Linked DNA regions of Thiocapsa bogorovii. Each later gene encodes a partner of the first gene's protein in a complex. Links are inferred from orthologs where the notes say so. Each region holds a gene or a part of one and is shown on either strand. Other genes may lie near its edges.

Evidence for each region. The genes of interacting proteins can lie anywhere in the genome.
Region 2: the proteins of mfd (region 1) and uvrA are in contact, whole or in part, in a crystal structure (PDB 4DFC), measured with the Escherichia coli proteins. The link is inferred for Thiocapsa bogorovii from one-to-one orthologs.

Annotation. Positions count from the first base shown.
Region 1 is NZ_CP089309.1:3,857,561-3,864,418, forward strand. What follows is about bases 1,229-5,285. They hold mfd (transcription-repair coupling factor), read right to left. Parts: upstream 4,912-5,285; coding sequence 1,429-4,911; downstream 1,229-1,428. Other genes in these bases: fur (ferric iron uptake transcriptional regulator), read left to right, coding at 1,229-1,306; LT988_RS17240 (class I SAM-dependent methyltransferase), read right to left, coding at 5,104-5,285. Outside these bases: LT988_RS17220 (RnfH family protein), read left to right, coding at 1-204; LT988_RS17225 (outer membrane protein assembly factor BamE), read right to left, coding at 249-743; more of fur, read left to right, coding at 884-1,228; more of LT988_RS17240, read right to left, coding at 5,286-6,192; LT988_RS17245 (GlxA family transcriptional regulator), read left to right, coding at 6,301-6,858. UniProt on the Escherichia coli protein: Couples transcription and DNA repair by recognizing RNA polymerase (RNAP) stalled at DNA lesions. Mediates ATP-dependent release of RNAP and its truncated transcript from the DNA, and recruitment of nucleotide excision repair machinery to the damaged site.
Region 2 is NZ_CP089309.1:2,095,021-2,099,612, reverse strand. The notes cover bases 1,231-4,592. They hold uvrA (excinuclease ABC subunit UvrA), read right to left. Parts: upstream 4,257-4,592; coding sequence 1,431-4,256; downstream 1,231-1,430. Other genes in these bases: LT988_RS09515 (hypothetical protein), read right to left, coding at 4,461-4,592. In the rest of the region: LT988_RS09530 (MarR family winged helix-turn-helix transcriptional regulator), read right to left, coding at 1-238; LT988_RS09525 (cytochrome P460 family protein), read left to right, coding at 494-967. UniProt on the Escherichia coli protein: The UvrABC repair system catalyzes the recognition and processing of DNA lesions. UvrA is an ATPase and a DNA-binding protein. A damage recognition complex composed of 2 UvrA and 2 UvrB subunits scans DNA for abnormalities.

The DNA of each region.
Region 1 (6,858 bases):
TGTCCCGAGATCGATCTGGCCGTCAACCAAGTCGGCATTTTCGGAAAGCTGGCCAAATTAGATCAGGTCTTGGAGGATGGCGATCGCATCGAGATCTATCGCCCCTTGATTGCCGACCCCAAGGAAGCGCGTAAACGACGCGCATCGGAAGGGAAGGTCATGCGCAAAGGCGGTACGGATGCAGATTCAAGTGCCGGGACCTGAGCCGGCGCATCGCGATCGCACCGGGCTCTTCACCTGGGCGGCCGCTAGTTCTTCGGCTCCAAGCCGATCGTTTCCAAACCGCGTGTGATCAGACCTTTGCGTTCCTTGTAGTCGGGAACAGACACGACCATTTCCTGCGGTTCTCTCGACTCCGCGCGCGCCGGGTTCGGGCGAATATCGCCCTCGATACGCGCAAGGCTATCATCTTCCTGAAAATAGAGCGTCAGGTAGCGGATCTCCATGGGATCGTGCCCGCGCTGGATCGTATAGGTGTAGTCCCAGCGATTGGTCTGGAAGAAGTCCGTCAGCAGGGGCGTACCCAACAGAAATTGGACCTGGCGCTTGTTCATCCCGAGCTCCAGGCGATCGACCATCTCCTCGGTGATGATATTGCCTTGTTGCACCGTCATCTTATAGACAAATGGGAGATCTTCCAGGACAGAGCCCCGGTACTCTTCGGGCTTTTTGTCACGGGAGCAGCCGCCCATCGCGAGCGTGACCAGGAAGCCGAGGATCGAGAAATAGACCAACTTTCGCATGTCTTGAAAACAGCGCGTTTGGAGTGAACCCAGGCATGATACAGCAGCGCCCCGATCCGATCATCGTGGCGACGAATCAGAAGACGAATCGGGCAGGCCCGCGCGCGGCGCGGGAACTGCCTCAGACGGGGAGATGGGATTTGGAAATCGAGCAGATCAAACAGGCGGGTCTCAAGGTCACCGCACCCAGGGTCGCGATCCTCGCCATTCTAGAGAACTGCGGTAAGCGCCACCTGAGCGCCGAGGATGTCTACAAGGAGCTCCTCAACAACGGCGAGGAGATCGGGCTTGCGACCGTCTACCGCGTCTTGACCCAGTTCGAGGGGGCGGGGCTCGTGTGTAGGCGTCACTTCGAGACCGGGCAGTCGGTCTTCGAGCTCAACAGCGGAGACCACCACGACCATCTGGTCTGCGTCAAATGCGGCAAGGTCGTGGAGTTTTGCGACCCGATCATCGAAGAGCGCCAGTCCAAGATCGCCGAGGAGCGCAACTTCCGGATCGAGGATCACTCGCTCGTACTCTACGGCATCTGCGCGGAGTGCGAGAAGACGAAGAGGCGTTGAGGCTGGGAGTTTAGTGTGTCCTTCGCCCCGCCCGGACGCTACGCGGAGCCCGGTCGGCGATATCGTGCTTTCCGCTAGGCCGGCGTCGGCCCTGTTGCCGACGCGGCCACCCCTTGCGGCCGTCACCCCATCAATTGCCGGAGCACCGCATTGACCTCTTGTAGCCGGCGCTGCGGCTCGGCCATGTCCCGGTAAAACCGCAACTTGTCGCTGCCGTCCAGCTTGAACTCCTTCGGCCTCTGCTGAATCAGGCGGATCAGATTGCCGGGGTCGATGCTCGGCGTCTCGTCGAAGAGGATTCGCCCGCTCGCCGGGCCCGCTTCGATCTTGCGGATCCCATACGGCTGGACCTTCAGCTTCAGCTCGGTGATCTCGAGCAGGTTCTTGGCCGGTTCGGGCAGCAGACCGAAGCGATCGATCATCTCCACCTGCAGCTCCCGAAGATCGCCTGTCGTGGCGGCACTCGCAATCCGCTTGTACATCACGAGCCGCGCGTGCACGTCGGGCAGATAGTCGCTCGGCAAGAGGGCGGGTAGGCCGAGGTCGATCTCGGCGCCGTGGCTGAGCGGACGATCGAGCTCGGGCGTGCGACCGGCCTTGAGCGCCTGGACGGCGCGTTCGAGCAGGTCCATGTAGAGCGAGAATCCGACCTCGTGGATCTGACCGGATTGCTCGTCCCCGAGCAGCTCGCCCGCGCCGCGGATCTCGAGATCATGGGTCGCGAGCGTGAAGCCGGCTCCCAGATCCTCCATCGATTCGATTGCCTCCAGGCGCTTCTTGGCGTCCGCCGTCATCGCCTTGGTCGGTGGCGTGATGAGATAGGCATAGGCGCGATGGTGCGAGCGCCCGACCCGTCCCCGCAGCTGATGCAGTTGTGCTAGACCGAGCTTGTCCGCCCGATTGATGACGATGGTGTTGGCGCTCGGAACGTCGATACCGCTCTCGACGATGGTGGTGCAGACCAGCAGGTTGAAGCGCTGGTGATAGAAGTCGCGCATTACCCGCTCGAGATCGCGCTCGCGCATCTGTCCGTGCGCGACCTGCACGCGCGCCTCCGGGATCAGGGCCTCGAGCTTCTGTGCCTGGTTCTCGATCGTCTCGACCTCGTTGTGCAGGAAATAGACCTGACCACCGCGTTTGAGCTCGCGCAGCACCGCCTCCTGAATCAGGCTGTCGCTCCACGGGCTGACGAAGGTCTTGATCGGATGACGCTCGACCGGCGGCGTGGCGATGATGGACAGATCCCGCAGGCCGGACATGGCCATGTTGAGCGTGCGCGGAATCGGCGTTGCCGTGAGCGTGAGGACATCGACCTCGCTGCGCAGGTTTTTGAGCTGCTCCTTATGGCGCACCCCGAAACGGTGCTCTTCGTCGATGATCGCCAGTCCCAGATTCTTGAATTTCAGAGTGGGCTGCAGCAGCTTGTGGGTCCCGACCAAGATGTCGACCGTGCCGTCGGCCAGACCTTCCAGCACCTTCTTCTGCTCCTTGGCGGTGCGAAACCGCGACAAGCTCTCGATCTTGATCGGCCAGTCGGCGAAGCGGTCCGAGAAATTCTCGAAATGCTGTTGGGCGAGCAATGTGGTCGGGACGAGTACGGCGACCTGACGTCCGCCCTGCACGGCCATGAAGGCCGCTCGCATGGCCACCTCGGTCTTGCCGAAGCCGACATCGCCGCAGACCACCCGATCCATCGGCCTGGCGTCTTCCATGTCCGCGATCACACCCTCGATGGCGCGCAGCTGATCGGGCGTCTCCTCGAAGGGGAAGGCGGCGGCGAAGGCGGCATAGTCGTCCCCCGGGGCAGGGCAGGCTACGCCCTCGCGGGCGGCGCGCCGTGCGTAGATATCCAGCAGCTCGGCGGCCACGTCGTGCGCTTTCTGCGCGGCCTTGCGTTTGATCCGGTCCCACTGCTCGCCCCCGAGACGGTGCAGGGGCGCGTTCTCGGGCGAGGCGCCCGTGTAGCGTGAGATCAGATGCAGCGAGCTGACCGGGACATAGAGTTTGTCGCCGTTGGCATATTCGAGCGCGAGGAACTCGGTGGTCATGCCGCCGACCTGCAGGGTCTGTAGCCCCAGATAACGCCCGACACCGTGCTCTTCGTGGACGACCGGCGCACCTTCGGTCAGCTCGGTGAGGTTGCGCACGATGGCGTCGCTGTCGCGCTCGCGCGCTCGGCGCCGCCGCTCCTGGCGCACCCGCTCGCCATAGAGCTGAGTTTCGGTCACCAGGGCGATGCCGCGGTCTTCCAGCACGAGCCCGCGCTCCAACGGGGCGACGGTCAACGCCAGGTCGAGATCGCCGTCGATGAAGGCTTGCCAGCCATCGACCTGACGGGCGCGGATGTTGAACCCGGCCAAGTGCTCGGCGAGCATCTCGCGCCGCCCCGTACTCTCGGCGACGAACAGGACCCGACGCTCGGGCGCGCTCAGAAAGTCCTGCAAGGCTTGCGCGGGATGCGCCGCGCGCGCTTGGATGGCGAGCGGGGGCAGGGTGCTCGTCGCGAAGTTGTGGAACGCCGCATACCCCTTGCGTCGATCCGTCACCTCGTGCGACTGATAGAGAACGCCCGACAGCCGGTTGAGCGCCCCGGCCATCTCGTCGGGGTGGAGATAGAGCTTGGCCGGCGCAAGGAGCGGACGTTCGATGTCGTGACGACGCTGCTCGTAGCGCTGAGCGACGCCGGCAATGAAGGTCGTTGCGGTCTCGCGACAGGCGTCGGACTCCAAGGCCAGGACGCCCGCGGGCAGATAGTCGAAGAGGGTCGCGGTCGCCTCGAAAAAAAGCGGCAGATAGTATTCAAGCCCGGCCGGCGTGCGCCCCTCCGACACCTCGCGATAGACCAGGCTGGATTGCGGGTCGCCCTCGAAGCTTGCCCGATAGCGCTGGCGAAACCCCGAGATCGCCTCCTCGGTCAGCGGGAACTCGCGCGCCGGCAGCATCCGAACCTGCTCGAGCTTCTCCTGAGAACGCTGGGTCTCCGGGTCGAAGGTCCGGATGGTCTCGATCTCCTGATCGAAGAGATCGATCCGCAGCGGGACCTCGCTGCCCATCGGGAAGACGTCCAGCAGCGACCCGCGCACCGCATACTCGCCGTGACCGATGACCTGGGAGACGCAGGAATAGCCGGCACGCTCCAGGCGGCGACGGGTCGCGTCCAGGTCCAGCCGATCCCCGACCGCGAGCACCAGGGACTGCCTGTCCACGTACTCGCGCGGCGGCAAGCGTTGCATCAGGGTGCCGACCGGGACGACCAAGACACCTTTCTCGAGCCCCGGCAAGCGGTGCAGCGTCAACAGCCGCTCCGAGACCAGCTCCGGAAGCGGGGAGAAGACGTCGTAGGGCAGTGTCTCCCAGTCCGGAAAGCCCAGCAGCGCAAGCCCGCTCCCTGCCAGAAAGAATCCGAGCTCGGCGCGAAGATGCGCGGCGGCTTGAACATCCGGCACGACAGCCAGGATGAGTCCCTCATGCGCGCGGGCGGCCTCCGCGATCGCGAGCGCGACGCTTGCGCCGTACAGTCGCCCCCACAGTAGGCGTTCGCCGGGTCGACCGGGCAGCGGCGGACCGAGCGGAGACGGCATCTTCTTCAGGGCCACCGGGTGCATGGACGGCATTACCTCGCGACGACGACAAGGCGAGGATTCTCGCACAGCGTCGCCGCGGTTGCAGTGCACGCGGTCCTGCCCTCGTCAGCATCGGGTGTAGAGCCTCCGGTTCCGCGCTCGCATGCAGCGTCGCGCACGCCGCCGAGCTGGCGGCAGTGCACGAGCGGGGCAGTCGGCCGCGATTCGCCGCACTCAACCCTTCCGCGAGACGAACCAGACATTCATCGGGTCATGCGGAAGCACATGCCGCTCGATCTCCGCGAAGCCGGCTTCGCGCAGCATCCCCTCCGCGGTCTCCCAACCCCACATGGTGCCGAGTCCCTCTCCGCCTTGTCCGAGCGAGACGGGCGTGCAGTGGACGCAGGAGATCGCATAAAGCAGCGATGCCATCGGAAAGTCGAGATTCTTCTCCAGGTGTGCGGAGCCGCCGATGTCCTGCATCAGATAGACACCGCCGGGACGCAGCGCCCCGCAGAGGCGTCTCAAGAGGTCCCGGGGGTCTTTCTGATCGTGCACCGCATCGAAGGAGACGACGAAGTCGTACCGCTCCCGCTCCTGGAAGTGGCTCAGGTCCCGCACTTCGAAACGGACGTTCTCCGTTCCGTTCGCCCGTGCGTCGCGCGTCGCATCCGCGATGGCGTCGGGACAGAGGTCGTAGCCGGTAAAGCGGCTGCGCGGATAACGCTGCGCCATCGCGATCAGGGCCCGGCCACGTGCGCAGCCGGCGTCCAAGACCTCGATCCCGGCCTCGAGGCGCCGGTTGAGTCCGGGGACCAGCGGGAGCAGCGTGTCGAAGAGCTGCGCGACCACGGTCTGGTTGCTGTCCTCGCACATCACCTGGTGAAAGTCCGGGAAGTCGCCGTAGCCCAGACCATCCCCGGTCTCGAAGCAGGCGAGTGTGCGATCCTGGACCTGGCCCATCAGGGTCACATACTGGGCGTAGACGGCGAAGTTGCCGATGATCCCGTCGCGCGTGAGGCACGCGGCATGCTCGGCCGGCAGCGTGTAGGTTCGACGCACCGGGTCGTACCGGACGATGCGACCGGTGGTCATGGCCGCAAGCCATTCGCGCACATAGCGCTCCGACAGTCCCGCCTCCGAGGCGATGCGGTGGCTGGTGCTCGGCGGCAGCTTGGCCATGAGGTCGAGCAACCCGGTGCGGTGTCCGATCGAGAGCATGACGGCGACGGCACCGGAGTCGAGGATCTGCCCGATGCGCTCGGCAAAGGTTTCGGCGTCTTGTTGATCGAAGGTCGGTTTCTCTGCGAGTGACAGTGACATGGTTGTGCTCCGGCGTTGTTGGCGGGGTAGGCTCAGGATCCTCCGGATCGCCGGGTCGCGGCAGAGGCATGCTGGACAAAAACGGGGCATTTCGGTCAAGATTTTACGATGAGCCGCGAGCGACACCCGGCACCTGTGTCCGTGAGCCTGCTGGCGTTGCCTGAAAGCATGCCGGCTGCACTCTATGGCCTGTTCGAGGTCTTCTCCTCGGTCGGTGTGACCTGGTCCGAGCTGACCGGCGAGCCGGCCGCCGCCGCCCGTCTCGATGTGCAGATCCTCGCCGCCCGTGCTACACCCTTCCCGAGTCCCTTGGGCATCCCGATCGCCCCGCACGCAGGCATCGATACGGTCACCGAGACCGATATCATCGTCGTCACCGACTTGGCCCTTGCCGCCGACAGCGATCCGCGCGGTCGCTGGCCGGAGGAAGCGCGCTGGCTGCGCGAGCGCTACCGCTCCGGCGCAACCCTCTGCTCGGTCTGCACCGGCTCCGTCCTACTGGCCGATGCCGGCCTGCTCGACGGCCAGGAGGCGACCAGTCATTGGAGCGTCACGGGTCTCTTCAAGCACTACTACGCCGGGGTGCGATTGCGTCCGGAACGCATCCTCTCTCTGAGCGGAGAAGACGGACGCATCGTCACCAGCGGCGGTGCGGCTGCTTGGGAG
Region 2 (4,592 bases), 1.8 Mb from region 1 along the record:
GCGCCCTTGCCTGCAAAACCTTGATGGTCTGCGAGACCGTCCCCTTGGTCAACCCAAGGTATTCGGTCACGGCCTGCGGGGTGTCGGAATAGCGGTTGCAAAGCGCAAGGTAGTGGAGCGCATCCAACTGCACAGGCTGGAGGCCCAGACCCGTGCCCGCCGCACGCGCTTGGGCCCGCAGCAGATTGCAGAGGCGCTCGAGGTGGTCGTGAAGCTCCCTGATCGCGGTCTCCGACATCTTTGCTCAGCCCTCCAGCGAAGTCATGTCTCGAGCTTAGCCGGGAAATAGTATCGCGTCGATACTTTCTTGACAGAACCTCGATGCCGTGCTTTTCTTTAGTCAGTATCGAGTCGATACCAGTGTCCTGACGGACCGATGCGCATCAACCTGCAACACGTGTGCAGAGCCGCTAAAAGCCGGTCCAAAGCCGAGACGGATCCCGGCACACTCGTCTCGATGCCTGATTCATTCCACCCACGAGGAGAGCTCACGATGAACAAGACCCTGATTTCAGTGACGCTGTTCGCAGGCATGAGCACATCGGCCGTCGCCTCGGACCTCATCGACTACCCAGATGCCTACCGTGGCTGGACGCACGTCAAATCCATGACCATCCATCCCGGCCATCCACTCGAGGACCCGTTTCTGGGCATCCATCACATCTATGCCAACGAACCGGCGCTCGCCGGACTACAAGCCGGCACCTTCGCAGACGGATCCGTGCTGGTGTTCGACCAGCTCGAATACCTAACACAAGACCAGGCGTCCACCGAAGGCAACCGTGTACTGCTCGGCGTCATGGTTAAGGATTCGGCGCGCTTCGCCGGCACTGGCGGTTGGGGCTTCGAGGGCTGGGCCGATGACAGCCGCGACCAGCGACTGGTCACGGACGGTGGCGCGGCCTGTTTCGCCTGCCATACCCAACGCGCCGAGCAGGACTTCGTCTTCAGTGAGTGGAGGGACTGAGGTCGCCTCGATCGAGCGACTCGAATCGGCGCCCTTGCGTGCCTGGACGCTGCTGTCGATCCCGGCGACCCGCGCCTCCAACGCACGATTGGTCTTGGTTTCGGCTGCCGGGCTCTGCTTCAGGTTGCCCCAGGCCGCAAGAAGACCGGGGTAGTCGGCTTCCCGTGCGCTCAGCTGGCCTTTGACCTGGGCCTGCGCCGCCTGAAGCTCGGGGTTTAAGGGTGCAGGTTCAGGTTCAATTCACCTGCTGGCGATGGCCGGGAAACATGGATCGGCGCGAGCCGTCGATGTGGTCACTCGATAGCTTCGATTCGATCCCTTTAGGCCCGAGCCCATCGGTTGACACGGCCCAACGCAACGATTTGCGGCCTCCGCTCGGAACGGTCCGCAGGGCGCGACGGGAGCGACCCGCGCGGCGTGGATCCGGCGGGATGCCGAATGGCCGAGACGATGATTGGTCCCCTCACCACCCCCTCTCCAACAACGGCCTCAAAAATCGCCCGGTATGCGACCGGTCGTTCGCGGCAATCTCTTCGGGCGTGCCGACGGCGATGATCTCGCCGCCCCGGTGCCCGCCCTCGGGCCCCAGGTCGATGATCCAATCCGCGGTCTTGATCACATCCAGGTTGTGCTCGATGACGACCACGGTGTTGCCCTGGTCGCGGAAGCGGTGCAGGACGTCGAGCAGATGCTTGACGTCGTGGAAGTGCAGGCCGGTGGTGGGCTCGTCCAGGATATAGAGTGTCCGGCCGGTATCCCGCTTGCTGAGCTCGCGGCTGAGTTTGACACGCTGGGCCTCGCCTCCGGAGAGCGTGGTGGCGCTCTGGCCGAGCCGGACATAGGCTAGGCCGACGTCCATGAGGGTCTGGAGCTTGCGCTTGATGAGCTGCACGGGCGAGAAGAACTCGAGCGCGTCTTCGATGGTGAGGTTCAGGACCTCGTCGATGGTCTTGCCCTTGTAGCGGATCTCGAGCGTCTCGCGGTTGTAGCGTCGGCCCTTGCAGGTGTCGCACTGGACATAGATATCGGGCAGGAAGTGCATCTCGACCCGAATGAGTCCGTCCCCTTTGCAGGCCTCGCAACGCCCGCCCTTGACGTTGAAGCTGAAGCGGCCGGGACCGTAGCCGCGCGAGCGCGCCTCGGGCACGGCGGCGAAGAGGTCGCGCACCAGGTTGAAGAGTCCGGTGTAGGTGGCGGGGTTGGAGCGCGGGGTCCGACCGATGGGGCTCTGATCGATATCGACGACCTTGTCGAAGAAGTCGAGCCCTTCGATGGCGCTATGGGGTGCCGGTTGCAGGCTGGCGCCGTTGAGATGACGCGCGGCGACCGGGAAGAGCGTGTCGTTGATCAGGGTGGACTTGCCAGAGCCCGAGACCCCGGTGATGCAGACGAAGCAGCCGACCGGGATCTCGGCATCGACGGTGCGCAGGTTGTTGCCCCGAGCACCCAGGATGCGCAACTGCCGATCCCGGTCGTTGGGCTTGCGCTGGCTCGGGATGTCGATTCGCAGATCACCGGACAGATAGCGTCCGGTCAAGGACGCAGGCGCGGCGGCGATCGCCTCGGCGGTCCCTTGGGCGACGATCTCGCCGCCGTGTACGCCGGCGCCCGGCCCCAGATCGACGACCAGATCGGCCGAGCGGATCGCCTCCTCGTCGTGCTCGACCACGATGACCGTGTTGCCGATGTCGCGCAGGTGGGTCAGGGTCTTGAGCAGACGGGCATTGTCGCGCTGATGCAGGCCAATCGATGGCTCGTCCAGGATGTACATGACACCGACAAGCCCGGCACCGATCTGGCTGGCGAGACGGATGCGTTGCGCTTCACCGCCGGAGAGCGTCTCGGCGCTGCGGTCGAGGGTCAGATAGTCGAGCCCAACGTCGACCAGGAAGCGCAGCCGGGTGGCGATCTCCTTGATCACCCGCGCTCCGATCTCGCCGCGCTTGCCGGGCAGCTCCAGCTTCTCGAAGAAGCGCAGCGAGTCACCCACGGGCATTGCGGCGACCGCGGGCAGGTTGTGGTCCTCCAAAAAGACATGGCGGGCCGCTTCGTTCAGACGTGAGCCGCCGCAGGTCGGGCAGGGCTGGTGGGAGAGATAACGTGCCAACTCCTCGCGGACCGCACTGGAGTCGGTCTCTTTGTAGCGCCGCTCCATGTTGCGGATGATGCCCTCGAAGGGGCGCACCTTGGCGGCACCCCGCTCGTGTGGCAGCTTGAGCTTGATCTTCTCCTTGCCGGTGCCGAAGAGGATCAGCTGCTGATCCCCGGCGTTCAGCTCGTTCCAAGGGGCCTCGACGTCGAAGCCATAGTGCTCGCCCAGCGTACGGATCACCTGAAAATAGAAGGCATTGCGCCGATCCCATCCGCGCACCGCGCCGCCGGCTAGGCTCAGCTCCGGATGGAGAACCACCTTGGCGGGGTCGAAGAACTGCTCCATGCCGAGCCCGTCGCAGGTGGGGCAGGCGCCGCCCGGGTTGTTGAAGGAGAAGATCCGCGGCTCGAGCTCCGGGATGCTGTAGCCGCAGACCGGGCAGGCGAAGGACGCCGAGAAGGTGATCATCGGCCGCTCGGGTTCGTCGATCGCGGCGATGCGGGCGATGCCTCCGGAGAGCTTGAGCGCGGTCTCGAAGGATTCGGCCAGACGTAGGGCGAGATCCGGCCGCACGCGGAAGCGGTCCACCACCACCTCGATGTCGTGCTTCTTCTTGATGTCCAGCTCGGGCGGGTCGTCGAGCTCGCAGAGATCGCCGTCGATGCGTGCGCGCACGAAGCCTTGTGCATGCAGCTCGCCGATTAGCCGCTGGTACTCGCCCTTGCGCGCCGAGACGACGGGTGCGAGCAGCATGAGCCGATCGCCCTCCGGCAGCGCCATCACCTGGTCGACCATCTGGCTGATGGTCTGGGCCTCCAGCGCCTCGTCATGCGCTGGACAGCGCGGCTGGCCGACCCGCGCGAAGAGCAGGCGCAGATAGTCGTAGATCTCGGTGATGGTGCCGACGGTCGAGCGCGGATTGTGCGAGGTCGTCTTCTGCTCGATCGAGATGGCCGGTGAGAGGCCCTCGATATGATCCAGGTCCGGCTTGTCCATGATCGAGAGGAACTGCCGGGCGTAGGCGGATAGCGACTCGACGTAGCGGCGCTGCCCCTCGGCATAAATGGTGTCGAAGGCGAGGGAGGATTTGCCGGATCCCGACAGGCCGGTGAAGACGATCAGCCGCTCGCGCGGGAGATCCAGATCGATGCTTTTCAGATTGTGGGTGCGTGCGCCGCGAATGCGGATTGTGTCCATAGGGCTGGGAGACCTGCGGCGGTGGGCGGCCAATCCGCGATTATTCCGCAAAGGCCGCTCGAACGCCTCCACCCGTCGCAGAGGATCGCGCGGTCTGCAGCGGATGGCTACGGGCCGACGAATAAGGCTGGCCCCCGTGTCGGAGAAGATGCAAAGGCAGGTGTGGCCGCCGCGTCACCGATCGGCGGGTACTACAGGCGGCACTCAATGTTCGTCATGAAGCTCCAATCGCCGCTCCAAACGTTCCAAGCGGCGTTTGATGTCGTCGACATCCGATTTGCTGCCGTAGACTGCGGCAGTCAGCCCGGCAAGCTGTTGTCCCATTGCCGAGAGCTG